3 regions of the Xanthobacter luteus genome follow, and region 2 is predicted to be linked to each of the others. Evidence: predicted binding sites of a transcription regulator. Region 2 holds the regulator's gene; each other region holds the start of a gene.

Region 1 (10,044 bases), on a different contig from region 2:
GGATCGCGATGGAGCGCTCGGGCGTCATCTCGTAGGGCGTGCCGTCCACATGGGAGCGGAAGGTCACGCTAGTCTCGGTCACCTTCCGCAATGAGGACAGGCTCATCACCTGGAAGCCGCCCGAGTCGGTGAGGATCGGACCATCCCAGCCCATGAAGCGGTGCAGGCCGCCGAGCTTGGCCACCCGCTCGGCGCCCGGGCGCAGCATGAGATGGTAGGTGTTGGCGAGCACGATGTCGGCGCCCGCCTGCCGCACCTGATCGAAATAGAGCCCCTTCACCGTCGCCGCCGTCCCCACCGGCATGAAGGCAGGGGTGCGGATGTCCCCGCGCGGCGTCGCGATGACGCCGGTGCGGGCGGCGCCGCAGGTGGCGGCGAGCGTGAAGGCGAAAGTGTCGGCGGCGGACGGGGCACAGGTCATGCGCCGCCTTCTGGCAGAAGCAGGCAAGCATCGCCATAGGAATAGAAGCGGTAGCCTTCCGCGATGGCATGGGCATAGGCCCGCTTCTGCGTCTCGTGGCCGACCAGCGCCGCCACCAGCATCACCAGGGTCGAGCGCGGCAGATGGAAATTGGTGAGCATGCCGTCGACCGCCTTGAAGCGGTAGCCGGGGGTGATGAAGATGTCGGTCTCCCCCACGAACGGGCGGATGATCCCGTCCGCGCCCGCCGCGCTCTCGATCAGCCGGGTGGAGGTCGACCCCACGGTGAGGATGCGCCCGCCCCCGGCCTTCACCGCATTCAGCGCGTCGGCGGTGGCGCGCGTCACCTCGCCCCATTCGGCGTGCATGCGGTGGTCGCTCGTGTCCTCCGCCTTCACCGGCAGGAAGGTGCCCGGCCCCACATGGAGCGTCACCGTATGCCGCCCGGCCCCGGCCGCCGCGATGCGGGCCAACAGATCGGGCGTGAAGTGCAGGCTCGCGGTGGGCGCGGCCACCGAGCCGGACACCCGGGCGAACAGGGTCTGGTAGTCCTCCCGGTCGCGCGCGTCCTCGTGCCGGCGGGCGGCGATGTAAGGCGGGATCGGCATGTGCCCGATCTGGTCGAGCGCCTCATCGAGCGCCGGGCCGGAAAAATCGAAGGCGAGGTCGACGGCGCCGTCCTCCCCCTTGCCCGCCACCGTGGCGTCCAGCGTGCCCAGGAGACAGGTCGCCCCCGCCTCCCCGCCGAAGCGGATGCGGTCACCCGCGCTCAGGCGCTTGCCGGGCCGGGCGAAGGCGCGCCAGAGCGCCGGGCCGAGGCGCTTCACCAAATTCGCCTCGACGCGCACCGCCGCCCCGCCGGCGCGCTCCCGCACCCCTTCGAGCGCGGCGGGGATGACCCGGGTGTCGTTCACCACCAGCGCATCGCCCGGCTTGAGGAAGCCCGGCAAATCGCGCACGCCCCGGTCCTGGAGCTCGGGCGATGCCCCCGGACGCACCACCAGCATGCGCGCCGCGTCGCGCGGCGCGGCGGGACGCAGCGCGATGCGCTCTTCGGGAAGCTCGAAATCAAAGGCGTCGACGCGCATGGGAAGAGGCGGCTCAGAAGATGGCGATGGCGCCTTGATAGATGAGCCAGCTCATCGCCGCAGTGGCCATCAGGCCGAGAACGGTCGCCACGAAGCCGAGGATGATGACGAGGCCGTCCCGCTCCACCAGGCCGAGGCCGAACACGCAGACGGCGATGCCCGGTGGCAGATTGCCGAAGAACGGGATGGGCAGGAGCAGGACGATGCCGAGCAGCACCACCGTCGCGCCCACGGCGCGACGCGCGGTGGGGCCGGCGAACTGCTCGTAGCGGGGCCGGCTGATCCGCTCGAACCGCTCGATATAGGGGCGCGACCGGGTGACGATGGTCTCCAGCAGAGCGCGGGAGAAGGTGCGCCGGGCGATCTTCTCGGGCAGCCACAATTCCTGCCGGCCCAAAGCCAGCTGCGCGCCGATGAGCGCGAGGATGATGCCGAGGATCACCGGCAGCCCCGGCGGCGCGGGGATGCAATTGGGAATGCCGAAGATCAGGAACAGGATGCCGAAGGCGCGGTTGCGCAGGGCGTTCACGAGATCGCCGATGGCCACCTGGTCCTCGGTATGGGCGGCGAGGACGGCGGCGAGCAGCTCGGACGTTCTGGGCGTGCGGTGGTCCAAGGCGACCTTTCCTCCTGATCGCCCATCCATAGCATCGAGAAAGCGGCGGCGTCAGGGCATGATCGCGGTCGCGGCGATCGGAACGGCGTGGCGCGGCCCTGCCGGCGGCCCCGATTCCCCGGCGCGACGGCGCGAAAGACCTTCCGGGAAAGGGATTGGCGCCGAGACCGCGGCGCAAAAACAGCGCGGCTCAGGGCCGGCCCGCGCCGCAACGGTCGGCGCGGATGCGGAGCGGGGGCGGAAGCGGCATGCGCGTGAACCCCCGCAGACGCGCATGCCAGCCTGCCGCCCGCGGTCAAGCTAGCGCATCCCCTGTTCCTTTGGGAGAGCCAACGCCCCAAGAGAGAATCAAATCCTCAATGGAGCAGGAACATACCGTCAACGGGCGTCAGCTCCGCCGGCTTGATCAGCCCGCAATGCGCCACCCGGACGGAATGCAGCCGCCCCTCGATCTCCTTCTGCCAGAAGGCGAGGAAGCGGTTGAGTTCCGGAAAGGCGGGGCACAGGTCGTATTCCTGCCATACGAAGCTCTGCAGCAGCCGGGGATGGTCGGGAAGGCGATAGAGGATCTCGGCCGTGGCGAGGCCGTAGCCCTCGATCTGACGAACAAAGTCGCGCGACACCGAAGAGACCATGTCCTGAAACCTCCTCTGCCTGAGCCGGCCCTGCGCCGGAAATGCATTGTCGGCTTCAAAGTTTCCCGCCGCCAAGGCTAAAATTTGGTTTCCTTAAGCAAAAACAATGGACTAGCAGCGATGAAGCGGGACTGCTGACAGCGGCGCCCCCAATGCCGCCGCAAAGCGATGGCAGGTGCGCGGCTTCGGGCCGGATGAGAAAAGCCGAGAGGCGGCAAGGATTTCCCGCCGCTGGCACTCACTTTATGAGAGTGCTAATTTTTTTGCGCCACCCCCTTGAAGCCGGCGCAGGCCGCCCTTAGATCGCGGCCGGAGCCGGACGACATCGCGTCCGGCGCCCCGAAAAATGGCATTCCAACCGGAGGTTTCCCCGATGGGTTTCCGTCCCCTGCACGATCGCGTGGTGGTCAAGCGCATCGACGCCGAAGAGAAGACCGCCGGCGGCATCATCATCCCCGACACCGCCAAGGAGAAGCCCCAGCAGGGCGAGGTGGTGGCGGTCGGTCCCGGCGCCCGCAACGAGAAGGGCGACCTGGTGGCGCTCGACGTGAAGGCGGGTGATCGCGTGCTGTTCGGCAAGTGGTCCGGCACCGAGGTCAAGATCGACGGCCAGGACCTGCTCATCATGAAGGAGAGCGACATCCTCGGCATCGTCGAGGAAAGCGCCTCCGCCAAGAAGGCCGCCTGAGGCCTTCAAAGGCCAGGACGAAGGCCCTGGGGCCTTCGCAGGCAATGCGGAAGGCCGCGCCGGTCCAGCCTCGAAGGCGAGACGGCCGGTCCTCCGAGAAGTCCATTTCGTCCCAAGCTGAAGGAGCAAGGCACATGGCTGCCAAGGACGTGAAATTCTCCGTGGACGCGCGCGACAAGGTTCTGCGCGGCGTCGACATCCTCGCCAATGCGGTGAAGGTGACCCTCGGCCCCAAGGGCCGCAACGTCGTCATCGAGAAGAGCTTCGGCGCCCCCCGCATCACCAAGGACGGTGTGACGGTGGCCAAGGAGATCGAGCTCGAGGACAAGTTCGAAAACCTCGGCGCCCAGCTGGTGCGCGAGGTGGCCTCCAAGACCAACGACCTCGCCGGCGACGGCACCACCACCGCCACCGTGCTGGCCCAGGCCATCGTCCGCGAGGGCGCCAAGGCGGTGGCGGCCGGCATGAACCCGATGGACCTCAAGCGCGGCATCGACCTCGCGGTGGACGCCATCGTCAAGGATCTCGCCGCCAACTCCAAGAAGGTGACCTCCAACGAGGAGATCGCCCAGGTCGGCACCATTTCCGCCAACGGCGACGCCGAGGTCGGCAAGTTCCTCGCCGAGGCCATGAAGAAGGTCGGCAATGAGGGCGTGATCACGGTGGAGGAGGCGAAGTCCTTCGAGACCGAGCTCGACGTGGTCGAGGGCATGCAGTTCGACCGCGGCTATCTCTCGCCCTATTTCGTCACCAACGCCGAGAAGATGCGCGTCGAGTTCGAGGACCCCTACATCCTCATCCACGAGAAGAAGCTCTCCGGCCTCCAGGAGCTGCTGCCCGTGCTCGAGGCGGTGGTCCAGTCGTCGAAGCCGCTCGTGATCATCGCCGAGGACGTGGAGGGCGAAGCCCTCGCCACTCTCGTGGTGAACAAGCTGCGCGGCGGCCTGAAGGTGGCGGCCGTGAAGGCTCCGGGCTTCGGCGACCGCCGCAAGGCCATGCTGCAGGACATCGCCATCCTGACCGGCGGTCAGGCGATCTCCGAGGACCTCGGCATCAAGCTCGAGAACGTCAACCTCTCCATGCTCGGCCGCGCCAAGAAGGTGGTGATCGAGAAGGAGAACACCACGATTGTGGACGGCGCCGGCGAGAAGGCCGACATCACCGCCCGCATCCAGCAGATCAAGGCGCAGATCGAGGAGACCACCTCGGACTATGACCGCGAGAAGCTGCAGGAGCGCCTCGCCAAGCTCGCCGGCGGCGTGGCCGTAGTGCGCGTCGGCGGCGCCACCGAGGTCGAGGTGAAGGAGAAGAAGGATCGCGTGGACGACGCGCTCCACGCGACCCGCGCCGCGGTGGAGGAAGGCGTGCTGCCCGGCGGCGGCGTCGCGCTCCTGCGCTCGGTGAAGGTGCTGGAAGGCATCAAGGTCGACAATCCCGACCAGCGCACCGGCATCGAGATCGTCCGCAAGGCGGTCCAGGCCCCGGCGCGTCAGATCGCCCAGAACGCCGGCGACGACGGCTCCGTGGTGGTGGGCAAGATCCTCGAGAGCAAGGACTACACCTTCGGCTACAACGCCCAGACGGGCGAATATGTGGACATGGTGAAGACCGGCATCATCGACCCCACCAAGGTGGTGCGCACCGCGCTCCAGGACGCGGCCTCCGTGTCCGGCCTGCTCATCACCACCGAGGCGCTGATCGCCGAGCTGCCGAAGAAGAACGCCCCCGCAGCCCCGGCCATGCCGGGCGGCGGCATGGACTTCTGAGGTCGGGCAACGTCTGGCGCCGCCCGGCTCTCATGAGGACCGCAAGCCGGCAACAGCCGGCTTGCGCGGGCGGCGGCATGGACTTCTGAGGTCGCGCAACGTCTGGCGCCGCCCGGCTCTCATGAGGACCGCAAGCCGGCAACAGCCGGCTTGCGCGGGCGGCGGCATGGACTTCTGAGGTCGGGCAACGTCTGGCGCCGCCCGGCGCATACAGAGGGTGGGCGGCAGATAAGAAAGAGGCGGCCGGAACATCGTTCCGGCCGCCTTTTCATTTGGGCACACTCTTCCACCGGACGCGGCTCCCCTCCCCCCTTGCGGCGAGGGTGAAGCGGCGGCCGGGGCCTGTGGCAGCAGGAATCCGCGGCCGCGCAGAGACCCCTACCCTGCCCCTCCCCACAAGGGGGAGGGGAAACCCCAACTCACTCCGGCTTCAGCAGCACGTGCTTCTTCTTGCCGAGCGAGAGCTTGATGACGCCCTCGGGGGTGAGGCTGCCCAGCGAGAGCGATGCCTTCTCGTCGGTCACCGCGGCGTCGTTCACCCTAAGGCCGCCGCCCTTGATCTGGCGGCGCGCCTCGCTGGTGGAGGCCACGAGGCCCGCGTCCACGAAGGCGTTGGCGACCGCCAGGCCGGCCTCCAGCTTGGCGTGCGCCACGTTGACGGTTGGCAGGTCCACCGCCAGCGCGCCTTCCTCGAAGGTCGTGCGGGCGGTCTCCTTCGCCCTTTCGGCGGCCTCGCGGCCGTGCAGCAGCGCGGTCGCCTCGGTGGCGAGCACCTCTTTGGCGAGGTTGATCTCCTGGCCCTGAAGCGCGGCAAGGCGAGCGATCTCGCCGAGCGGCAGCTCGGTGAAAAGCTTCAGGAAGCGCTCCACATCCGCGTCGCCGGTATTGCGCCAGTACTGCCAATACTCATACGGCGACAGCAGATCGGCATCGAGCCACACGGCGGCGCCGGCGGTCTTGCCCATCTTGGCGCCGGACGAGGTGGTGAGCAAAGGCGTCGTCAGCGCGAACAGCTCGGCGCCGCGCATGCGCCGGCCCAATTCCATGCCGTTGACGATGTTGCCCCACTGGTCCGAGCCGCCCATCTGCAGGATGCAGCCGTGGCGCTTGTTGAGCTCCACGAAGTCGTAGGCCTGCAGAATCATGTAGTTGAATTCGAGGAAGGTGAGCGGCTGCTCGCGCTCCAGGCGCAGCTTCACCGAATCGAAGGTGAGCATGCGGTTGATGGTGAAGTGGGGCCCCACCTCGCGCAGCAGCGGGATGTATTTCAGCTCGTCGAGCCAGACCGCGTTATTCTCCATCACCGCCCCGGCGCCAAAATCCAGGAACCGCGCGAACACCCTGCGGATGGAGGCGATGTTGTGGTCGATCTGCTGGTCGCTCAGCATCTTGCGCGCCTCGTCCTTGCCGGACGGGTCGCCGATCTTGGTGGTGCCGCCGCCCATGAGCGCGATCGGCCGGTGGCCGGTGCGCTGCAGGGTGCGCAGCATCATGATGGAGAGCAGATGGCCCGCATGCAGGCTCGATGCGGTGGCGTCAAAGCCGATATAAGCGGTGATGGGACCTTCCGCCGCCTTGGCGTCGAGGCGCTCGAGGTCCGAGCACTGGTGGATGTAGCCGCGCTCGGAGAGCGTGTTGAGGAAGTCGGAGCGGAAGGCGGGGCTGGTCATGGCAATTCTGTCGGTCTGGCGGAAAGCGGACGGGCGGAAGGAGCGGGGTGTATCAGGTCCGCGCCCGGTTTGCGACCGGGGGCGGCGGCGGAGGGGGAGGCGGGAAAGACGCATGCATGCCATCGGGCTCATGAGCGGCACCTCCATGGACGGGGTGGACGTGGCGCTGGTCCAGACCGACGGCGAGGCGGTCTTCTGGCGCGGCCCGGCGCTCACCTTCCCGTTCTGCTCCGCGACCCGCGCGCTCCTCGCCGGCGCGGTCGAGGATGCGCGCGGCGTCAATGCCCGCACCGACCGGCCGGGCCGGCTCGCCGCGGCGGAGGCGCGCATCACCGAACTCAATGCCCAGGCGGTGGAGGCGCTGATCGCCAGCCTGCGGCTCGCGCCTTCCGACATCGCCGTGGTGGGCTTCCACGGCCAGACCGTGATCCACCGCCCCGACGCCCGGCTGACGGTGCAGCTCGGCCTCGGCGAACGCCTGGCCAGGCGGCTCGGCATCCCGGTGGTGGCCGACATGCGGGCGGCGGACGTGGCGGCGGGCGGCCAGGGCGCGCCGCTGGTGCCGGTCTATCATCGCGCGCTGGCGGCCGGCCTCGATGGCCCGCGCCCGCTGGCGGTGCTGAATGTGGGCGGCGTCGCCAACGTCACCTTCCTCGACGGCGAGGCCGACCCCGTCGCTTGCGACACCGGGCCGGGCAACGCGCTGCTCGACGACTTCCTCTTTGCCCGCGCCGGCCTCGCCTTCGACGATTGCGGCGCCATCGCCCGGCGCGGCACGGCGGACGAAGCGGCGCTCGCGCGGGTGCTGGCCCATCCCTTCTTCGCCGCGCCGCCGCCCAAGTCACTGGACCGAAACGAATTTCGCGAGGTCGCCAAGGCCCGGCTCGGGCTCGATGGCCTCAGCCTGGAGGACGGCGCCGCGACGCTTACCGCGCTCACCGCCGCGAGCGTCGCCGCCGTCGTCCCGTTGCTCCCGGCCACGCCGAGGCGCTGGATCGTCGCCGGCGGCGGGGCGCGCAACGGGACGCTGCTGGCGCTGCTGGAGCGGCAGCTCGGCGTCCCGGTGATGACGGCGGACGCGGTCGGCTGGTCGGTGGACGCGCTGGAGGCGGAGGCCTTCGCCTTCCTGGCGGTGCGCGCGCTGAGGGGGCTGCCTTTGACCTTCCCCGCCACCACCGGCTGCCCCGCACCCCTGACCGGCGGCGTCGTGTTCCGCCCCTGAAGGGCCTCAGGCGGTGGCGGCGGCGAGCACGAGCCCGCCGAGGATGGCGAGGTTGGACTGGATCTGCCGGACCTTGCCGTCGCGCTCGGGCCCGCTGGAATTCCAGAAGTCGAGCATCAGCACGCTGGCGATCACCGTGAAGCCGGCCAGGCCCAGGGCAGCGGGCACGACGAGGATGCCGGCCATGAGGCAGGCGGCGGCCAGCACCTGGAAGACGCTGGCCGCCGCGAGGAGAAGGCGCGCGTGCCGGATGCCGTTCGCCTCCATCATCTTCGCCACCTGATCGAAGATGAAGGCGTGGTGGATGCCGCCGATCAGGAACAGGCTGCCCAGCAGCACCCGGCCGGCGACCACGCCCCAGCCTGCGAGATCCAAGGCTCCCTCCATCCCCATCCCCTCCCCGGCGCTTCGGGGCGCAATCCTTAGCGCCAAGCTGGCGCCCGTCCAATGGCATCGGGAGCCGTCGGCGGATCGAGGCGCGGCCGGTACCGCCCGCCGAAGGCGGCCTCACCCGGCGGCGCACGCGGGGGAAAATACACTATGACACCGCAAACTTAGACGAAAGTTGATGCACGGCGCCGCCGCGCCTCCTAGGGTAGGCTGACGGTGGCGCGTCGGGGGCACCCATGGGCAAGTTGCACCGCGAGATCGGCCTCATCGGTCTCACCTTCGTCGCCGTCAGCGGCATCATCGGCTCGGGCTGGCTGTTCGCGCCCCTCCTCGCGGCCCAGCATGCCGGGCCTGCGGCGCTTGTCGCCTGGGTGCTCGGCGGCATCGCCATGCTGCTTCTGGCGCTCACCTTCGCGGAGATTTCCGCCATGCTGCCGGTGGCCGGCGGCATCGCCCGCGTCCCCCAGTTCAGCCACGGCAACGTGGTCTCCATGGCCATGGGGTGGAGCGGCTGGGTGGGCTATTCCACCACCGCGCCCATCGAGGTGGAGGCCATGCTGCGCTATCTGGCGCCGCATCTGGACTGGCTCTACACGGCGCCGGGCAGCGGCGTCCTCTCCTGGGGCGGCGTCGGGCTCGCCGGCTGCCTGCTCGCGCTGTTCACCGTGATCAACGCTTTCGGCGTGAAGTTCTTCGCCTATGTGAACACCACCATCACCTGGGCCAAGCTCGCCATCCCGATGCTGGTGATCGCCTTGTTCGTCGCCTCGCGCTTCGAGACCGCGAACTTCACGGCGCAGGGCGGGTTCGCCCCCATGGGCCTTGCCGGCATCCTCGGCGCCATCTCCTCGGGTGGCGTGGTCTTCTCTTATATCGGCTTCCGCCACGCCATCGACATGGCGGGGGAAGTGAAGAATCCCGGCCGCACCATCCCGCTAGCGCTGGTCCTGTCGGTGCTCATCTGCCTCCTGATCTATGGCGGGCTGCAGTTCGCCTTCACCGGCGCGCTTCGCCCCGCCGACCTCGCCAACGGTTGGGGCGCGCTCGCCCTGCCCGGCGATCTCGGCCCGCTCAGCGCGATCGCCGCCGCCCTGGGCCTGCTCTGGCTGGTCAGCCTGCTCAATTTCGGCGCGGTGATCGGCCCCTTCGGCGGCGGCCTCGTGGCGGTCGGCTCGAACGCCCGCCTCGCCTTCGCTCTGGCCGAGAACGGCTTCTTCCCCAAGGTCTTCGCCACCATCTCCGCGCGCGGCGTGCCGCTCGCGGCGCTGCTGCTCAACCTCGCATTCGCGGTGCTCGCCTTCGTGCTGCTGCCGTTCGACGAGGTGGTGCAGCTCAACTCGGCGGCGATCATCCTGTCGTTCGCGGTGGGGCCGGTGGCGGTGGTGGCGCTGCGCTCGCTTCTGCCCGAGGCGCACCGGCCGCTGCGCATCCCCGGCGTCTTCTGGGTGGCGCTCGCGGCCTTCGTAGTGGCCACCCTCATCATCTATTGGAGCGGCTGGAACACGGTGTGGCGCCTCGGCATCTGCCTCGCGATCGGGCTCGCGCTGT
Region 2 (10,044 bases):
CGCCAAGGTCCTGCGGGTTGCGCAAGGCGAGCAGGATGGTGCGGTCAAGCCGGTTGGCGTCGCCTTCCAGCACCTCCCCCGCCACCAGCGCGAAGAGGTAGATGGCGCAGGCGACGACGGCGACGACGGCGAGGGTGAGCCGCTCCATGCGCGCCACCGGGGCGAGGATTCGCGAGAGCGGGCTTTGGGCGAGCCATGCGGCCGCCCGCGCGAGCGGCGGTCCGGCCAGCGGAATGGCGCAAAGACGGGGGAGCCAGCGACCGTCCGGGTTCATGGCCCCATGCTTGGCCGCATTCGCCCGCAGCGTCAACAGCATGGCGTGCACTGGCACGGATCCGCCGCGCCGGTGCGCCCGCCGCCCTCCGGCCGTCATGCCCCGGCCACGAGCCGTCCGGCGAGGCCCGAGGGCGACGGCGCGGGAGGCCGGACGAAGGAAAGGCGCGGCCTTGCCCCGCGCCCGCGCCCCTGCCAAGACACGGCCCATGGAGCGCCTCGATCCCGAACCACCGTCCGCCGACGCCCCCGTCATCCGCGTGTTCATCGATGCCGATGCCTGCCCGGTGAAGCAGGAGGCCTACAAGGTGGCCCTGCGCCACGGCGTGCCGGTGATCGTCGTCGCCAACGCCCCCATCGCCGTGCCGCGCGACCCGCTGGTGAGCCGCGCGGTGGTGCCGGCGAGCCCGGACGCGGCGGACGACTTCATCGCCGAACGGGCGCGGCGGGGCGACGTGGTGGTGACCGCCGACATTCCGCTCGCCGCCCGCTGCGTGAAAGCGGGCGCCGACGTGATCGCCCCCTCGGGCCGGCCGTTCACGACCGATTCCATCGGCTTGGCGCTGGCGACCCGCAACCTGTTCGACGAGCTGCGCTCCCAGGGCACGCTCACGAGCGGGCCGAAGCCGTTCTCGCCGCGCGAGCGCTCGGCCTTCCTCTCGGCGCTCGATCTCGCGATCGTGCGCCTGAAGCGCGCCGGCTTCCGTCCTGCGCCCGTCTAGGGCGAGAACCGTCGGCGCAGCAAATCCCAGCGCCCCCGCCGCAGGGCGAGGGAGCCGCGGGGGCCCGGGCATGACCCTCTGCAAACGCAGCGGCCCCCGGAAAAACCATCGCCCCGCCGCCTCAGCCCTGGTCGCGGAAGCGGTTGGTGATGGGGTAGCGCCGGTCGCGGCCGAAATTGCGCGCCGTCACCTTCACCCCCGGCGCCGCCTGGCGGCGCTTGTATTCGGCGACGTTGAGCAGGCGCTCCACCCGCTTCACCACCTCCGGCTCGAAGCCCTCGGCCACGAGCTCGGCCACCGAGGCCTCGCCCTCCACCAGCCGCGCCAGGATCGCGTCGAGCACCTTATAAGGCGGCAGCGAATCCTCGTCCTTCTGGTTCTCGCGCAGCTCGGCGGTGGGCGGCTTGTCGATCAGATGGTCGGCGATCACCTCGCCGCTCGGCCCCTTGGCGAACGCCGGCTTCCACAGATTGCGCAGGCGCGAGAGGCGGAACACCTCGCTCTTGTAGAGGTCCTTGATGGGGTTGTAGCCGCCGTTCATGTCGCCATAGAGCGTGGCGTAGCCGGTGGACATCTCCGACTTGTTGCCGGTGGTGACCACCATGGACCCGAGCTTGTTCGACACCGACATCAGCAGCGTGCCGCGCACCCGCGACTGGAGGTTCTCCTCGGTCACGTCGCGCGGGCGGCCGGCGAACAGCGGCGCGAGCGCCGCCTCGATGCCCTCGACGCCGCCGGCGATGGGCACGATGTCGTAGCGCACGCTTAGCTTCTGCGCCACGGCGGCGGCGTCCGACAGGCTCTCGTTCGAGGTGTAGCGATAGGGCAGCATGATGCAGTGGACCCGTTCGGGCCCGAGCGCATCCACCGCCATCACCGCACACAATGCGCTGTCGATGCCGCCCGACAGGCCGAGAACCACGCCCGGAAAGCGGTTCTTCTCCACATAGTCCTTCAGCCCGAGCACGCAGGCGGCATAGTCGGCCTGATCGCCTTCGGTGCGGTCCGCCAAGGGGGCCTCGGTCATCTTCCAGCCGTTGGCGAAGCGCTCCCACTTCGTCACCCGCACCCGCTCCTGGAAGCTCGGCAGCTGCATGGCGAGCGAGCGGTCGGCATTGAGCGCGAACGAGGCGCCGTCGAACACCAGCTCGTCCTGCCCGCCCACCTGGTTCACGTAGAGCAGCGGCAGACCGCTCTCCACCACGCGCGCCACCGCCACGTTCTCGCGCTCCTCATAGACCGAGCGGCGATAGGGCGAGCCGTTGGGGACGATGAGCAATTCGGCGCCGGTCTCGGCGAGGCACTCGACCACGTCCGGACCCCAGATGTCCTCGCAGATGGGCACGCCGAGCCGGATGCCGCGGAACGGGATCGGCCCCGGCATCGGGCCGGGGGCGAACACGCGCTTCTCGTCGAACACGCCGTAATTGGGCAGGTCCACCTTGTGGCGCGCCGCGGCGACGCGCCCGCCGTCCAGCAGCAGCACCGAATTGTGGAGCTTGCCCGCCTCCACCCACGGCGCGCCGACCAGCAGCGCCGGGCCATCCACGGTCTCCGCCGCCAGCGCCTCCACCGCCCTGCGGCAGGCGGCCTGGAAGGCCGGCTTCAGCACCAGGTCCTCGGGCGGATAGCCGGAGATGGACAGCTCCGAGAACACCAGCAGATCGGCGCCCTCAAGCCGCGCCGTGTCGCGCGCCTTGCGGGCGAGGGCGAGGTTGCCCTCCACGTCGCCGACCGTGGGATTGATCTGCGCCACCGCGATGAGGAGTTCGTCCGGCGGGGCGCTGGCGCTGATGGCGGGCTGGGTGTCGGTGCTGCTCATGGCTCGGATGTAGCCTTCGTCAGGCCGGCGGAAAAGGGGCTTTTGTGCGTCCGGCGCGGCGGCGCGGTCAGCCGGCCAGCGCCGCGATCACGGCGTTGAGCACCGGGAAGCCCTCCGCCGTCACCTGGAGCCGGTCGCCCGCGCGCACCACGAGGCCGTCGGCCTGAAGCGCGGCAATGCGCCCGTCATCGAGCGGGCGGCCGGCGAGCCCGGCATGGCGGGACAGATCCACGCCCTCCCGAAGGCGCAGGCCCATGAGCAGCATCTCGTCCGCCTGCTCGGCCGCGGTGAGCGCCGTATCCTCGACGATGCCGTGGCCCGCGGCCTCGACGCAGGCGAGCCAGGCCTCCGGCGCGCGCTCCGTGAGGGTGGCGCGGCGCGCGCCGTCCAGCAGCAGCCGGCCATGGGCGCCGGGGCCGATGCCGGCATAGGTGCCGTAGCGCCAATAGACGAGATTGTGCCGCGCCTGCGCGCCCGCTCTGGCGTGGTTGGAGACCTCGTAGGCGGGCAGGCCGGCGGCGGCGGTGACCTCCTGCGTCACGTCCCAGAGCGCGCGCGAGGCCTCGTCGTCCGGCAGGATCAGCTTGCCGGCGCCATAGAGCCGCTCGAACGGCGTGCCCGGCTCGATGGTGAGCTGGTAGAGCGAGAGATGCTCGCAGCCTTCCGCCAGCGCGCGGGCGAGCTCGGCGGCCCAGGCGTCCGGCGTCTGGCCCGGGCGGGCATAGATCAGGTCGAAGGACACGCGATCGAACGCGGCGCGCGCCACCGCCACGGCGGCCAGCGCCTCGGCCACCGAATGCATGCGGCCGAGGCCCTTGAGGTCGGCATCGTCGAGCGCCTGGACGCCGAGCGAGACCCGGTTGACGCCGGCGGCGCGGTAGCCGGCGAACCGCGTCGCCTCCACCGAGGTGGGGTTGGCCTCCAGCGTCACCTCGGCATCGCCGGCGAGCGGCCAGGCCTCGTCGATGGCGTCGAGGATGCCGCCCACCGTCTCCGGCGCCATGAGCGAGGGCGTGCCGCCGCCGAAGAACACGCTCTCGGCCCGCTGCGGGCCCGACAGGGCGCGCATGTGGCCGATCTCGCGCCGGAAGGCGGCCAGGAAGCGCGCCTGGTCGGGCGGGGCGTGCCGCACATGGGAGTTGAAGTCGCAATAGGGGCATTTGGCGAGGCAGAACGGCCAGTGGACATAGACCGCGAACCCGCCGGCGGCGGCGGGCGCCGCGGCGCCCGCGGTGCCGGGCTTGATTGCGGCTTTGGTCATCTCACGCTCGTCCTCACCGGGCGCTGCGCCCGATCCTGGTTCCGCCCCCGCCTTTGCCCCACGCGTCCCGGCTCTCCTTCCGCTGGCGCTCCATGCGTCCGGGACACGGGGCTGGCGTCACCCCTCCAGGCACGCCTTGGAGAGCTTCAGGAATGCCCGCGCCCGATGCGAGAGGCCGAAGCCCTTGGGCGGCATGGCGTGCTTCTCGTCCGCGGTCATCTCGGCGAAGGTCTTGTCATGGCCCTGTGGCTGAAACATGGGGTCGTAGCCGAAGCCCTTCGCCCCGCGCGGCGGCCACACCAAAGTGCCCTCCACCGTGCCCTCGAATTCCTCCCGGTGGCCGTCCGGCCAGGCGAGGCAGAGCGCCGAGACGAAGCGCGCGGTGCGCTGCGCGGGCGCCTGCGCGCCGGCCTGGCGCAATTCCTCCTCCACCTTCTCCATGGCCATCTCGAAGTCGCGCGCCGGCCCCGCCCAGCGGGCGGTGTGGATGCCGGGCGCGCCGCCGAGCGCATCGACCACGAGGCCGGAATCGTCGGCGAAGGCGGGAAAGCCCGAGGCGGTCGCCGCCGCCACCGCCTTCAGCCGCGCATTGCCGGAAAAGGTCGTCTCGGTCTCCTCCGGCTCGGCAAGGCCCAGCTCGGCGGCGGACACCGCCTCCACCCCGTGCGGCGCGAGCAGCAGGCGCATCTCGATGAGCTTGCCCGGATTGTGGGTCGCCACCACGAGGCGGCCGGAGAGGCGCCGGCCCATCAGGCGACGGCCGCCTTCTGGAGCGCCACCAGATGCTCCACCCCGCCGCGCGCGAGCGCGAGCAGCGACAGCAGCTCGTCCTGCGAGAACGGGGTCTTCTCGGCCGTGCCCTGGATCTCGACGATGCCGCCGTCGGAGGTCATGACGAAATTGGCGTCGGTCTCGGCGGCGGAATCCTCGGCATAATCGAGGTCGAGCACCGGCGTGCCCTCGAAGATGCCGCAGGAGACCGCGGCGACGTGGGTCTTCAGCGGGATCTCCTTCACCATGGAGCGGGCGCGCATCCAGGCAAGGCAGTCATAGAGCGCGATCCAGGCCCCCGTGATGGCGGCGGTGCGGGTGCCGCCGTCCGCCTGGAGCACGTCGCAATCGATGGTGATCTGCTTCTCGCCGAGGCCGACGAGGTCGGTCACCGAGCGCAGCGAGCGGCCGATCAGGCGCTGGATCTCCTGGGTGCGGCCGGAGGGCCGGCCGGTGGTGCTCTCGCGCCGGGTGCGGTCGTGGGTGGCGCGCGGCAGCATGGAATATTCCGCCGTCACCCAGCCGCGGCCCTGGCCCTTCAGCCACGGCGGCATGCGCTCCTCCAGCGTCGCGGCAACCAGAACGTGGGTGTCGCCGAACTTCACGAGGCACGAGCCTTCCGCATGGCGCATGACGCCCCGCTCGAAGGAGACGGCGCGCATCTCGTCGGGGGCGCGTTTGCTGGGACGCATGGGGCACTTCCTTCTTGGTGTTCTCGTTCGGGGGGCGCCTTATTAGGGGGGCGGGGCCCCCGCGGGCAAGGGGCGCGCGGCCGCGGCGCTTGAACGAAGCCGGCGCCGGGGTCACATAATGGGCTCCCGGCCTTCGCCGGGCGCCGGCAGCATTCCGCCCAAGAGGCACCCGACCGTGGCTCTCGACCCGCTATTGTCCCTCTCCTCCGGCGGCCTGGCGCAGATCGACGAGCGCGCGCGCGAGATCTTCCGCCAGATCGTGGAAAGCTACCTCGCCACCGGCGAGCCGGTGGGCTCGCGCAACATCTCGCGCCTCATCCCCATGACGCTGTCGCCCGCCTCGGTGCGCAACGTGATGGCGGACCTGGAGGCCGCCGGCCTGATCTTCGCGCCCCACACCAGCGCCGGGCGGCTGCCCACCGAGCGCGGGCTGCGCTTCTTCGTCGATGCCATGCTGGAGATCGGCGACGTCAACGAGCGCGACCGCACCAATATCGAGACCCAGGTGATGGCGGCTGCCAAGGGCGCCACCGTCGAGGGCGTGCTGCAGGAGGCCTCGGCTCTGCTCTCCGGCCTCTCGCGCGGGGCCGGCGTCGTCACCGCGCTGAAGACCGACCCGCGCCTCAAGCATGTGGAGTTCGTGCCGCTCGACCCCGACCGCGCGCTGGTGATCCTGGTGTCCGAGGATGGGCAGGTGGAGAACCGCGTGCTGCCGCTGCCGCCGGGGCTGCCCGCCTCGGCGCTCACCGAGGCGACCAATTTCCTCAACGCCCGCATCCGCGGCCGCACCCTGGCCGAGGCGCGCACCGAGATGGAGAGCCTGCTCGCGGAGCTCCGGCGCGACCTCGACGCCCTCACCGCCCGGGTGGTGGAGGCCGGGCTCGCCACCTGGTCCGGCGACGCGCCTGCCGAGCGCCGGCTGATCGTGCGCGGCCAGGCCAAGCTGCTGGAGGACCTGCACGCGCTGGAGGACCTGGAGCGCATCCGCCTGCTGTTCGACGACCTGGAGCAGAAGCGCGACGTGGTGGACCTGCTCGGCCGCGCCGAGGAGGCGCAGGCGCTGCGCATCTTCATCGGCTCGGAGAACCGGCTGTTCTCGCTGTCGGGCTCCTCCACCATCGTCGCGCCCTATCGCGACGGCCAGGGCCGGGTATTGGGCGTGCTCGGCGTGATCGGCCCCACCCGGCTCAATTACGGGCGCATCGTGCCCATGGTGGACTTCACCGCGCGCCTGGTCAGCCGCGTGCTCGGCGCGCCGGGAGCGGACGCGGCCTGAGGGCGGCGGGGCGCGTGGTCGCGAACTCTTGATTTTTGCGCCCGCTCCTCCGATATGCGCGGGGACCAGGCCCGCCCGCCCGGGCGGGACGCCATCGATTGCCCGCCCGCCGCAGGGCGGCAACCCTTTGAGGAAAGAGGAAGACCGGATGAGCGAGCACAAGCGCGCGCCCGAGCCCGGCGAGGGCGCGGCCGACCCCAGCTCCGAGGCCAATGCGGAAGCCGAGGCCCTCGCCGCCGCCGACGCCCAGATCGGCGCTGACGCCGCCGCCGAGCGCGCGCGGCTTGAGGCGGAGATCGCCAGCCTGAAGGACCGGTACCTGCGCGCCTTTGCCGAGGCCGAGAACGTGCGCCGCCGCGCCGACAAGGAAGTGGCCGACGCCAAGACCTACGGCGCCGCCGCGTTCGCGCGCGACATGCTGAACGTCGCCGACGACCTCGCCCGGGCGCTCGCCGCCGTGGACGACAAGGTCAAGGAGGAGGCGGAAGGCTCGCTGAAGGCGCTGATCGAGGGCCTCGAGCTCACCGAGCGCGGCCTGCAGCGGGCGCTGGAAAAGCACGGCGTCAGGAAGCTTGAGCCGCGCGGCGAGCGCTTCGACCCGAACCTGCACCAGGCCATGTTCGAGGTTCCCGACCCGAGCGTGCACAGCGGCACCGTGGTCCAGGTGGTCCAGGCGGGCTACACCATCGGCGAGCGCGTGCTGCGCCCGGCCATGGTCGGGGTGGCGAGGGGCGGCCCCAAGCACGATGCCGCGAAGCCGGATGCCGGCAGGTCCGACGCGGGCAGGTCGCAAGCGGGCAAGGATCAGGCGAACAGCCCCGGCTGAACGCGCGTCGGGGCGCCCGCCGCCCCGAAGCCGGTCTTCGCCCGGTTAACCAATCATTGACCATGTTCGCAAGTCGGCCGCCGGCGCGGCGGCGGCCGATCAGGGATGTCCGTCGGCCTGGACGCCGCCGCGGGGCCCGAATCCGCAGGCGTCGGTCCCTATCAGGTCGGCGAGCGCGGCGGCGATGGCCGAGCTGGTATAGGGCTTGGGCACGCGCGGGGCGTCGGCGAACCCCTCCGGCAGCCGGCCCGAGCCCGAATAGCCCGAGCAGAACATGAAGGGAATGCCGCGGTGCACGAGGATGGCGGCGGCCGGAAACACGGTTTCCCCGGCGAGATTGACGTCGAGTATCGCCGCATCCAAGGTCTCGTGCGCCGCGGCCAGCATGGCGGCCGAAAGGTTAGCGACGGGGCCGACGACGGTGCAGCCGAGCGCCTTGAGATTGTCCTCGAGGCCCAGGGCCACCAGGAACTCGTCCTCGACGACGAGCACCCGCTTGCCAAAAAACTTCATCTCTACATACGCCTTGATTGGTCATGCATTTTCGCGACCAACGGCGCCTGAGACAGAAAGTTCCGCCCGGCGAGCGCGGTGTCTTGCCCCGACCTGCCCTTGCGCCATCCGCGCCTCAGCGCGGCAAGGGGCGCGGCAAGACATGCGCGCCTGCGCACGGCCTGCCCTGGCGCCTGCAGATGCGAGCCCGCCGGCCCGCATCGCAATGCTGCCCTGCGGCCGAAGACGGGCAGCCATGCCCCCGCCGAACCGCGCGGGGCGGGGCGATCAGTCCTTGGCGCGCTCCACATAGGAGGCGTCGGCGGTCATGATGACCACGCGGGTGCCGGCCGAGATATGCGGCGGCACCATGGTGCGCACGCCATTGGACAGCATGGCCGGCTTGTAGGACGAGGAGGCGGTCTGCCCCTTCACGGTCGGCTCGGTGTCGACGATCTCCAGCGTCACCCGGGCCGGCAGCTCGATGGCGATCGGCACGCCGTTGTGGGTGGAGAGCATGCATTCCATGCCCTCCTGGAGATACACGGCGGAATCGCCCATGACGTCCTTCGGCACCGTCACCTGGTCGAAATTCTCCGGGTTCATGAAGGTGTAGCCGTCCGAATCCTCGTAGAGGAAGGTGTGCGGACGGTCCTCGACGAAGGCGCGCTCCACCTGCTCGGTGGTGCGGTAGCGCTCGGAGATCTTCACGCCGTCGGAAATCCGGCGCATGTCGAGCTGGGTGACCGGCGTGCCCTTGCCGGGATGGATGTTCTCGGCGGTGAGCACCACATAGAGCTTGTCGTCGATGTCGACCACATTGCCCTTGCGCAGGGAGCTGGCGATGACCTTGACCACGTCCTGTGTTCCTCGAACTGTGCGGCGGCGCCGCCTCTGAGTGTTGGGCGGCACCTAGCCCATAATGGCGCCGAGCGCCAGCCTTCGCGCGCATTTCCCGCCTTGCGCGCCAGCCGAGGACCCGCCGAGGCGATGACCGCACCCCCCTTCCCCGGCCCCGAGCGCGGCCCCGCCCCGAGCCCCTGGTGGGACCGGCGGGCCTATGAGGACCGCCGGCCGTTCCTGCTCGCGCGCATGCGCATCCTCGCCCGCCTGCGCCAGGCGTTTTCCGATTGGGGCTTCCTGGAGGTGGAGACCCCCATCCTGCAGCGCTCTCCGGGCAACGAAACCCACCTGCACGCCTTCGCCACCACGCTCCAGGCGCCCGACGGCGCGCCCGCTCCGCTCTATCTGCGCACCTCGCCGGAATTTTCCGCCAAGAAGCTGCTGGCGGCGGGCGAGACCCGCATCGTCGAATTCGCGCGCGTGTTCCGCAACCGCGAGCGCGGCAGGATCCACCATCCCGAATTCACCATGGTGGAATGGTACCGCGCTCATGCGCCCTACGAGGCGCTGATGGAGGATTGCGCGCGCCTGCTCGCTTTGGCGGCGGAGGCGGGCGGCGCCCGCGCCTTCGCCCATGGCGGCCGCGTTTGCGACCCGTTCGCAGCGCCCGAGCGCCTGACGCTCATCGAGGCGTTCGCGCGCCATGGGGGGATCGACCTCGACGCGCTCCTGCCCGCGCCCGGCGACGCGCCCGACACGGCGGCCTTCGCCCGAACGGTCGCGGCCGCCGGCATCCGCACCGCGCCGGACGACACCTTCGCCGACCTGTTCTCGCGGGTTCTGGTGGAGCGCATCGAGCCGAAGCTCGGCATCGGCCGGGCGACCATCTTGTGCGAGTATCCGGTGAGCGAGGCCGCGCTCGCCCGCGCCAAGCCCGCCGATCCGCGCCTTGCCGAACGGTTCGAGTTCTATGCCTGCGGCCTCGAACTCGCCAATGCATTCGGCGAGCTCACCGACCCGGCGGAGCAGCGCCGGCGCTTCACGCGCGACATGGACGAGAAGGCGC
Region 3 (10,044 bases), 350 kb from region 2:
CAGGGACTGATCTCACGCCCCCGTGAGCGGGCGCGTTTCTGCCCGCCTTGGCGCCATATGCCCCCTAGGGAGGCAGAAGCACGCCGCCGGGCGGCGCCGGCGGGCCGGGCGCCAGGCTGCATCCACAAAGTGCATGCAATTGGCATGGTCGTTGCGAAGGGGGCCGCATCCCTCCCCGACGCACGAGGTCTCCCATGCGCCGCCGCGACTTCTCGAAGCTTGCCCTCACCGCCGCCGCCGGAACCGTCGCCGCCCCCGCGGTGCTGCGCGCCCAGACCACCTTCACCTGGAAGATGACCTCCGCTTATGGGCCGAAGGCCGCCTTCTATTCGGTGGGTCCGGGCAGCGCGAGCGACCTGTGCAAGCGCATCGAGGCCATGTCGGGCGGGCGGCTCAAGATCCAGTTCTTCGGCGCGGGCGAGCTGATCCCGGCGCTGGAGGGCTTCGACGCGGTCTCCGCCGGCACGGTGGAGATGAACTACGCCAACGCCTATTTCTGGACCGGCAAGAGCTTCGCCGCGCAGTTCTTCACCGCGGTGCCGTTCGGCCTCAACTTCCAGGGCGTCAATGGCTGGCTCTATGAGGGCGGCGGCATGGGCCTCTACAAGGAGGTCTACGACAAGTTCAACCTGGTGCCGCTGGTGGCCGGCAATACCGGCGTGCAGATGACCGGCTGGTTCAAGAAGCCGATCGAGAAGACCGCCGACCTCAACGGCCTGAAGATGCGCATCCCGGGCCTCGCCGGCCGCGTCTACAAGGAGTTCGGCGTCGACGTGCGGCTTCTGCCCGGCGGCGAGATCTTCCCGGCGCTGGAGCGCGGCGTGATCGACGCGGCCGAGTTCGTCGGCCCCTATCTCGACCGCCAATTGGGCCTGCAGAAGGTGGCGAAATACTATTACACCACCGGCTGGCACGAGCCCGCCACCGTCTCCGAGGTGATCGTCAACAAGGCCGCCTGGGCCAAGCTGCCCGACGACCTGAAGGCGATCGTCGAGAATGCCTGCGCCGCCTGCAACGTGATCTCGGAAGCCTGGTGCCAGAAGGCCAATGGCGAGGCCATGGCCGACCTCGTGAAGAACCAGGGCGTCATCGCCCAGCCGCTGCCCGACGCGGTGGTGAAGGACCTGCGCGCCGGCACCGCCAAGGTGCTGGACGCGGCGGTGGCGGCCGACCCGATCGCCAAGAAGGTGGCCGACAGCTACTTCGCCTTCCTCGGCACCTACAAGAGCTGGGCCGAGCTCTCCGAGGGCGTCTACTACAACAAGATCCTCGGCTGATCCCGTGACCACCCCGACCGCCGACGCCGGCGGCGCGCCCTCGCTTGGGGGGCGCGTCGCCGCGGCCATCGAGACGCTGGTGGACAAGGTGGGCGCGCTCTCGGCCTGGACCTGCCTGGCGCTGGTCCTGGTGATGGCCACCAACGTGTTCCTGCGCTACCTCTTCTCCACCGGCTCGATCTGGGCGCAGGAGCTGGAATGGCACCTTCTGGTGCCGATCTGCATGCTGGGCGCGGCCTATGCGCTGCGCCACGGCGAGCATGTGCGCGTCGACGTGCTCTATGCCCATTATTCGCCCCGCGCCAAGGCGGTGACCGACGTTCTCACCGCCTTCGTCTCCATGGCGGTGGCGGCGATCATCTTCCGCCTGTCGATCCCTTACGTGATGCAGTCGGTGAGCATGGCGGAGGGCTCGGCCAATCCCGGCGGCATCGAGATGCGCTTTCTGCTGAAAGCCTTCATCCCGCTCGGCTTCGCGCTGTTCTTCCTGCAATCGCTCGCCGACGCCATCCGCGCCTGGCAGCGCCTCTTTCCCCGGTGACACGATGAGCGTGAACGAGTGGCTGGCGATCGGCATGCTGGTCGGCTTCTTCGGCCTGCTGATGGCCGGCCTGCCGGTGGCGCTGACCCTGGCGGTGTCCGGCTTCGTCTTCGGCTGGCTCGGCTTCGGGCCGCTTTTGTTCAACCTGGTGCCGGCGCGCATCTACGGCGTCGTCACCAACTACACGCTGCTCGCCATTCCGCTGTTCGTGTTCATGGGGGTGATGCTGGAGAAATCCCGCCTCGCCGAGGACCTCATGGAGGTGGTGAGCCACCTCGCCGGCGGGCTTAGGGGCGGCATCGGGGTGGGCATCATCCTGGTGGGCGTGATCATGGGGGCGACCACCGGCATCGTCGGCGCCACGGTGGTGACGCTCGGCCTCCTCACGCTGCCGGCGCTGCTCAAGCGCGGCTACGACAAGGGGCTCGCCTGCGGGGCGATCTGCGCCTCCGGCACGCTCGGCCAGATCATCCCGCCTTCCCTGGTGCTGATCCTGCTCGCCGACATCATGAACGAGAGCGTCGGCACGCTGTTCGCCGCGGCGGTGATCCCGGGGCTCATCGTGGCGGGGCTGTTCTGCCTCTATATCCTGGCGCTCGGCATCTTCGCGCCCCACATGGTGCCGCCGGTGTCGATCGCCGAGCGCGCCGCCATGGGCCGGGCCGAGCTGATGGGCAAGATGCTGCGGGTGGCGCTGCCGCCGTTCGGCCTGGTGCTGGCGGTGCTCGGCTCCATCATCGCCGGCGTCGCCGCGCCCACGGAGGCCGCCTCCATGGGGGCGCTGGGCGCGATCCTGGTGACGGCGCTGGGGCGCCGGCTCTCCTGGGCGACCTTGTGGGCCACCATGACCGACACGGCGAAGATCACGGCGCAGATGATGTTCATCCTGATCTGCGCGCAGGTGTTCGCCATCGCCTTCCGGGGGCTGGGCGGCGAGCGGCTGGTGCAGGACGCCTTCGATTTGCTGCCAGGCGGTCAGGCGGCCGAGATCTGGTTCATGCTGGGAATCGTGTTCCTGCTCGGCTTCTTCATCGAGTGGATCGAGATCTGCTACATCGCCGTGCCGCTGTTTTTGCCCATCTTCCAGGCGCAGAACGTGGATCTGGTGTGGATCGGCATGCTGGTGTGCGTGATGCTGCAGACCAGCTTCCTCACCCCGCCCTTCGGCTGGGCCCTGTTCTTCCTGCGCGGCGTGGCGCCGCCGGAGGTGAAGACGGGGGACATCTATCGCGGCGTGGTGCCCTTCATCGCCTTGCAGGTGGCGGCGACGGTGCTGGTGTTCCTGTTCCCGGCGCTGGCGACGTGGCTGCCGGCGGCGATTGGGTGGTGAGGGGGGGGGAGGGGGACTCCAGCGTGTAATGCAGAGCTTTACCCCTCTTTATAACGTGTGCTACCAATTATCATGCCGTCCTGGGGAGGCCTCATTGGCTCGCAACAACAACACAACGTGGATTAGCGCTTACCGAGAAAGAGAAGACCTCTCTCCATTTGGAAGTGCCGGATTAGCCCTTTTTGCGATGGCGCTTAAATTTGGATACGATGATTTGCAGACCATCGGCGCCGATGCCGTAGTTGATGGGCCAGACGACAAAGGTTGTGATATTTTATACATCGACAGAGAACAGAGAATTGCGATAATTTGTCAATCATATGTTGCAAAAACGCCGAAGTCTTCCGCACAAGATGGCAAAGCAGCAACGCTTAGACAGGCCGTTTCATATTTACTCGAGGTTGATGCAAACAGCATTCCGGAACGACTAAAAGCAAGCGCGCTAGCTCTGCGTGGGGCTATTAAAGATGGCGACATTGATTTTTTATATCTCTGGTTTGTTCACAATTGCCCAGGCTCAAAAAATGTAAAATCCGAAATGAAAGCAGTCGCCGAGTCAGTTCATTCTGCATTAACATCAAGATATGGCGACCGCAACATTCCAGCGTTTTCTGAAGAAATATCGTCTGAAGTTCTAGAAAAGCTATACACAGATACAAATACGCCGATTTTGGTAGATGAGCATATTGAGTTTAAAACAACATCTCAACTTTCATTTCAGGAAAATGATTGGAATTGTCTGGTTGTTCCGCTTAGCTTAAAACTTCTTCATGATCTATATAAAAAACATAAAACGAATTTGTTTTCCGCTAACGTCCGGGATTTTCTTGGCGTTAAAGCTGGAGATTCAAATATAAACTATCAAATGCAAAAATCATTAAAAGAAAAGCCAAAAAATTTCTTTGTATACAACAATGGACTAACAATTTTGACTCATAAGATTGACCATGAAACCACAGAAAATTCTGAAATAATTGTAAAGCTTCGTGGAATTTCAATTGTAAATGGCGCTCAGACAACAGGCACTATTGGCACATCAAACGAACCTCCGCCAGATAATGCATTCGTTCTTGCTCGTTTTATTTCAACTTCCAGCGAAGATCTTATAGCTGATGTTGTTCGATACAATAATAGCCAAAACGCCGTTACTGCTTCTGACTTTCGTAGCACTGACCCAACTCAACGGCGCCTAGTTCAGGAAATGGGCCAAATTCCTGAAGCCGAATATGACGGCGGCCGCCGCGGGGGAGTTTCAGCAGCAATAAAGAGACGACCAAAACTGCTCCCCTCCTACTCAGTAGGTCAGGCACTGGCCGCAATTCACGGCGCACCAACAGTGTCATATAATGAAAAATCAGCTATTTGGTCACGAGATGTTTTATATAGTCGTTACTTTAATGAACAACTTACCGCTACTCATATTGTTTTTTCATACAGCCTATTGAAATCTATTGAAAATGAGAAAAATAGTTTGCGACTGAAAGAGGGTTCTGGAAATATTATGAGCAACGCTGAAACCGCTAAGTTCGCATTCTATCGCAAACGAGGATCTGTTTTTCTATTGGCTGCCGCGATAGGGGAGTGCCTAGAGACAATTACAGATCGTGTGATTCCGAATAGATTTTTACTTAGTTTTGGCAAGACCGTATCGCCCGAAAAGGCTGTCGCCATTTGGACCCCAACTGTAGAAGCACTTTCGGGGCTGCACAGCCAACTTGAAAAAGCTTTCAGCGATGGGTTAAAAAACCAAGAGACAATTACTGAAACCACGAAAGCCTTTTCTCAGTTTGTAGCAAGTGTACGTGCGCCATACGCTACATATTTTGACGTTATAAAAAATTCAATTGTAATTAGTTAGGTCGAAATTTTATGACAGAGACCTCAGATTCTTTAATTCGGCAGAACTGGCACTCCCCCCCTCACCCCACCCGCCACGCATTCCGCCCCCCGCCTTGGCCGCATAGAGCGCCATGTCGGCGGCCTGGAGCAGGGCTTCGGGGGTGTCGCGGCCCTCGCCGGGCAAGGCGATGCCGATGGACAGGCCGACGCTCACCTGCCGCCCCGCCGTCTCCACCGGCTTCGCCATGCCGGCGATGAGGCGATCGGACAGGCCGCAGGCGGCGGCCTTCACGGCGCTCCGGGCGTCCGCGCCGATGGCGGCCCCCTGCCCCGCGCCATCGCCCGCATCCGCACACGCATCCCGGCCGGCCGGCCCGCCCGGCGGCGCCTCCGCCGCGCCCGCGGGATGCTCCAGCACCACCAGGAACTCGTCGCCCCCCATGCGCGCCACCAGGTCGCCCGCGCGCAGCTCGGCGCAAAAGCGCTCCCCCGCCGCGCGCAGCACCTGGTCGCCGGCGGCGTGGCCGAGCGTGTCGTTCACCGCCTTGAAGCGGTCGAGGTCCAGCATCAGCACGGCCAGCCCCGTGCCCCCGCGCGCCCAGCGCCCCAGGGCGGCCTTCAGCTGCGCCTCCGCCAGCACCCGGTTCGGCAGCCCGGTGAGCGGATCGTGCGAGGCGGCGAACGCCAGCTCGTCCTCCGCCGCCTTGCGCTGGGAGATATCCCGCACCGAGGCCACGTAGCCGTTCGGCGCGCCGGTCTCCTTGTCGTGCGTGAGCTTGAGGAACGCCTCGATCCACACATAGGAGCCGTCCTTGCGGCGCTGGCGCTGCTCGGTGCGCGCATGGTCGATGCGGCCGGCCTTCACATCGGTCATCAGCCGGCGGAAGTGGGCCAGGTCGTCCGGATGCACCAGATCCACCGCGCGCGCGCCCACCATCTCCTGCGGCGTGTAGCCCAGCATATCGTGCACCGAGGGGGAGACGTAGAGGCGCACGCCGTCCAGGTTGCCGCGCACCAGCGTGTCGGTGTTGTGCTCGGCGATCAGGCTGTAGAGATCGCGCTGCTCGCTCGCCTCGCGCTCCTCGGCGAGCGCGTCGAGATGGGCCGAGACCAGGTGCGCCACGTCCTTCATGAGCGCGCGCTCGGCCGGCGTGAGCGCCTGCGTCCCGCCCCACATCACCACCACGCCCGCGCCCGCCTTCAGCGGCGCCGCCGCGATGACGCCCGGCGGCGGCGGCCCGGCCGCGGCGATGGTGGGATCCTGCGCCGCGTCGGCGATCTCGAACACGCCGGAGAAGGCCCCGGCCCGGCCGAGCAGCGCCTGCGCCCTCGGATCGGACGGCCCCGAGCGGCCGATGCGCGCGCGCGCCGCATCGGTGAGCCACACCTCCACCGTGCGCCCGGGAAAGGCGGCCGAGGCGAGGCGGGTGAAGGCGGCGAGGGTGGCGTCGAACGGCACCCCGGCGGACCCCGCATCTTCGCCGCTTCCGGCCCCGCCCTTCGTCCAGGTCTCCTTCGTCATCCGCCTCGTCCTGGCGCCTCCCGGCGAAAAACCTTACGTCAAGGCGCCCCGATGCGCATCGGGAAACCGCCCCGCTCCGGCGCCACAAAAAAGGGCGCAGCCTTGCGGCCGCGCCCTTCTTGCTCCCCCAAGCCGGCGCCGCCGGCTTGGGACCTCAACATTCCGGTCGCAATGGGCTTCCTCAGAAGTCCATTCCGCCACCCAAGCCGGCGCCGCCGGCTTGGGACCTCAACATCTTGGTCGGAATGGCCTTCCTCAGAAGTCCATTCCGCCACCCAAGCCGGCGCCGCCGGCTTGGGACCTCAACATCCTGGTCGGAATGGACTTCCTCAGAAGTCCATTCCGCCCATGCCGCCCATGCCGCCGCCGGGCATGGAGGGCATGCCCGAGTCGCGCTTGGGCAGCTCGGCCACCAGCGCCTCGGTGGTGACGATGAGGGCGGCGATGGAGGCCGCGTCCTGGAGCGCGGTGCGGACCACCTTGGCCGGGTCGACGATGCCGGCCGCGATCATGTCCACATATTCCTCGCTCTGGGCGTTGAAGCCCTGGTTCGGATCCTTCGCCTCAAGCACCTTGCCGACGACGATGGAGCCTTCCACGCCCGAATTCTCGGCGATCTGGCGGATCGGCGCCTCGAGCGCCTTCAGCACGATCTTGATGCCGGCGGCGATGTCGGCATTCTCGGAATTGAGCGCCTCGACCGCCTTCTTGGCGCGCAGCAGGGCCACGCCGCCGCCCGGCACGATGCCCTCTTCCACCGCCGCGCGGGTGGCGTTGAGCGCGTCGTCTACGCGGTCCTTCTTCTCCTTCACCTCGACCTCGGTCGAGCCGCCGACGCGGATCACCGCGACGCCGCCGGCGAGCTTGGCGAGGCGCTCCTGCAGCTTCTCGCGGTCATAGTCCGAGGTGGTCTCCTCGACCTGCGCCTTGATCTGGTTGACGCGCGCCTCGATGTCGGCCTTGGCGCCGACGCCGTCGACGATGGTGGTCTTCTCCTTCTCGAGGATCACCTTCTTGGCGCGGCCGAGCTGGGCCAGCGTCACGCTCTCAAGCTTGATGCCGAGGTCCTCGGAGATCACGGTGCCGCCGGTGAGGATGGCGAGGTCCTCCAGCATCGCCTTGCGGCGGTCGCCGAAGCCGGGGGCCTTCACGGCCGCGACCTTCAGGCCGCCGCGCAGCTTGTTGACCACCAGGGTGGCGAGCGCCTCGCCCTCCACGTCCTCGGCGATGATCAGCAGCGGACGGCCCGACTGCACCACCGCCTCGAGCACCGGCAGGATCGGCTGCAGGCCGCCCAGCTTCTTCTCGTGGATCAGGATGTAGGGGTCCTCGAGCTCGGCGATCATCTTCTCGGCATTGGTGATGAAGTAGGGCGAGAGATAGCCGCGGTCGAACTGCATGCCCTCGACCACTTCGAGCTCGGTCTCGGCGGTCTTGGCTTCCTCGACGGTGATGACGCCCTCATTGCCCACGCGCTGCATGGCGCCGGCGATCATCTCGCCGATCGAGGCATCGCCGTTGGAGGAGATGGTGCCGACCTGCGCCACTTCCGCGGAGGAGGAGACCTTCTTGGCGCGCGCCTGGATGTCCTTGATGGCGGCGGCGACGGCAAGATCGATGCCGCGCTTGAGGTCCATCGGGTTCATGCCGGCGGCCACCGCCTTGGCGCCTTCCTTGACGATCGCCTGGGCGAGCACGGTGGCGGTGGTGGTGCCGTCGCCGGCGGTGTCGTTGGTCTTCGAGGCGACCTCGCGCACCAGCTGGGCGCCGAGATTCTCGAACCGGTCCTCGAGCTCGATCTCCTTGGCGACGGTGACGCCGTCCTTGGTGATGCGCGGCGCGCCGAAGCTCTTCTCGATCACCACGTTGCGGCCCTTGGGGCCGAGCGTCACCTTCACCGCATTGGCGAGGATGTCGACGCCGCGCAGCAGCTTGTCGCGCGCGTCGGAGGAAAATTTCACGTCCTTGGCAGCCATTCCGGCCTCCTGAGATTGGGATTATCGTTGTCGGAGCGGACCCGGCGGGCCCGGATCACACGCCGCGGCGGCGCCCCATCACTTGGTGATGACGCCGAGGATGTCGCTTTCCTTCATGATGAGGAGGTCATCACCGTCGATCTTCACCTCGGTGCCGGACCACTTGCCGAACAGCACCCGGTCGCCGGCCTTGACGTCGATCGGGACCAGCTTGCCGGCCTCGTCGCGGGCGCCGGGACCGACCGCAACCACCTCGCCCTCCTGGGGCTTCTCCTTGACGGTGTCGGGGATGATGATGCCGCCGGCGGTCTTCTGCTCGGCTTCGATGCGCTTGACGACCACGCGGTCGTGCAGGGGACGGAAGGCCATGGGTGTTTTCCTCTCGGCGCTGGGAGGCGGGCGGTCCCGCCAGTTCTGGCACTCAGGATATGAGAGTGCCAAGCTCGGGCCGGAGATAATGAGCCCACCCGTCCGCGTCAAGGCGAGGGGCGGCCGGCGCGCGGCTTTTGGCCCGCGCCCGCGCACACCAATCGGTAACCAAGGCCTTCTAGGATTTCCCTCGACCCCGCCCAAGCGCAGATGCCGCGGCATCTGCCCCACGGTCAGGACGAAGCCGGCTCCCCAGCGCGGTCCCAAGGTCGACGCCGCGCCGCGAACGCTCTATGGTCCGGCACGTCCGCCCGGCCGGACGGGGAGGCAGAATTCCAGGGCGCAGGAAGCGCGAAGGTTGCGGAGTGGCCTGATGCTGAGACAGACGGTGGTACACGAGACGTCCCCGGCCCGGCCCGCGCGCCGGAGCTCCGGGCGCCACCCGTGGGGCGCCGCCGTCGCCCTCGCCTTGGCGCTCGGGCTCGCCGCCTGCGAGACCACGCCCAGCGCGCCGCCGCCGCCCGCGCGGCCGCAATATACCAGCCCGATCCCGCCGGACCGCCTGGTGGGCCGCTGGGGCCTTGCCGCCTACCACCGGCCGGACGACGCGGCGCGCACCGAGGCGCAGGCCAAGGCCCAATGCTCCAACCCCTATGTCATTACCGCCGGCACCAATGGCGGGGTGATGATGTATCTCGCCGACGACAACAAGCTCACCGAGCTGGTCTCCAAGCAGGTGGCCGGCGGCCCGGTCTATATCGGCCCGCCCGAGGATCCGGCGGGCGGCGAGCGCGACCGCCAGGTGCTGCGCTTCGACGGCCAGGTGCTGGTGCTGAAGTTCGTCGATCCCGAAGTGTCCAAGCGCTACGGCACCTCGGTGTTCGTGCGCTGCTCCTGACCCTGCCCCTTCCCGCGCCATGAACGGCCGCCTGCGGGCGGCCGTTTTCGTTTGTCGCGCAGCGGGCGCCTGTTCCTCGAGGCAGGCCGGCGGCCCGGATTCTGCGGCCGTGAAGCCGGCGCCGATGGGTGGGCAGAGGACGGCGTCGACATGACGCAACGGAATGAATGCCGGCAGATCTTTTAATTATTGGAATTGTAATTTATTAAACCTTTGATTTCCCTGTCCTGAACCCGATAAAACGCGACAAGTTCAGTATTATAACAATTTCAATCTAGGGATCGTCTTTCTA

What was found. The regulator HrcA, encoded in region 2, represses chaperone genes, less so after heat shock. The targets are predictions, from matches to a motif close to GTTAGCACTCNCNNNNNGNGAGTGCTAAC.
Region 1: groES (co-chaperone GroES) is a predicted target of HrcA. The motif match lies at 2,991-3,019, and genes of this name have one in related genera.
Region 3: groES (co-chaperone GroES) is a predicted target of HrcA. The motif match lies at 8,899-8,927, and genes of this name have one in related genera.

Annotation. Positions count from the first base shown of each region.
Region 1 covers NZ_JBDZDO010000007.1:130,728-140,771, forward strand. Annotated here, with positions in the region: gene tgt (tRNA guanosine(34) transglycosylase Tgt) at 1-421, opposite strand, end outside; gene queA (tRNA preQ1(34) S-adenosylmethionine ribosyltransferase-isomerase QueA) at 418-1,509, opposite strand; gene ABLE88_RS20040 (exopolysaccharide biosynthesis protein) at 1,523-2,125, opposite strand; gene ABLE88_RS20045 (usg protein) at 2,482-2,760, opposite strand; gene groES (co-chaperone GroES) at 3,134-3,448, shown strand; gene groL (chaperonin GroEL) at 3,583-5,214, shown strand; gene tyrS (tyrosine--tRNA ligase) at 5,634-6,884, opposite strand; gene ABLE88_RS20065 (anhydro-N-acetylmuramic acid kinase) at 6,997-8,106, shown strand; gene ABLE88_RS20070 (DoxX family protein) at 8,113-8,481, opposite strand; gene ABLE88_RS20075 (APC family permease) at 8,733-10,044, shown strand, end outside.
Region 2 covers NZ_JBDZDO010000002.1:62,425-72,468, reverse strand. Annotated here, with positions in the region: gene ABLE88_RS09020 (phosphatase PAP2 family protein) at 1-316, opposite strand, end outside; gene ABLE88_RS09015 (YaiI/YqxD family protein) at 483-995, shown strand; gene ABLE88_RS09010 (NAD+ synthase) at 1,117-2,817, opposite strand; gene hemW (radical SAM family heme chaperone HemW) at 2,885-4,078, opposite strand; gene rdgB (RdgB/HAM1 family non-canonical purine NTP pyrophosphatase) at 4,196-4,828, opposite strand; gene rph (ribonuclease PH) at 4,828-5,541, opposite strand; gene hrcA (heat-inducible transcriptional repressor HrcA) at 5,717-6,817, shown strand; gene grpE (nucleotide exchange factor GrpE) at 6,966-7,643, shown strand; gene ABLE88_RS08980 (response regulator) at 7,743-8,156, opposite strand; gene efp (elongation factor P) at 8,424-8,993, opposite strand; gene epmA (EF-P lysine aminoacylase EpmA) at 9,126-10,044, shown strand, end outside.
Region 3 covers NZ_JBDZDO010000002.1:408,397-418,440, reverse strand. Annotated here, with positions in the region: gene ABLE88_RS10450 (class I SAM-dependent methyltransferase) at 1-10, shown strand, start outside; gene ABLE88_RS10445 (TRAP transporter substrate-binding protein) at 195-1,277, shown strand; gene ABLE88_RS10440 (TRAP transporter small permease subunit) at 1,282-1,818, shown strand; gene ABLE88_RS10435 (TRAP transporter large permease) at 1,823-3,148, shown strand; gene ABLE88_RS10430 (AIPR family protein) at 3,243-5,006, shown strand; gene ABLE88_RS10425 (diguanylate cyclase domain-containing protein) at 5,016-6,509, opposite strand; gene groL (chaperonin GroEL) at 6,839-8,485, opposite strand; gene groES (co-chaperone GroES) at 8,564-8,854, opposite strand; gene ABLE88_RS10410 (hypothetical protein) at 9,228-9,752, shown strand.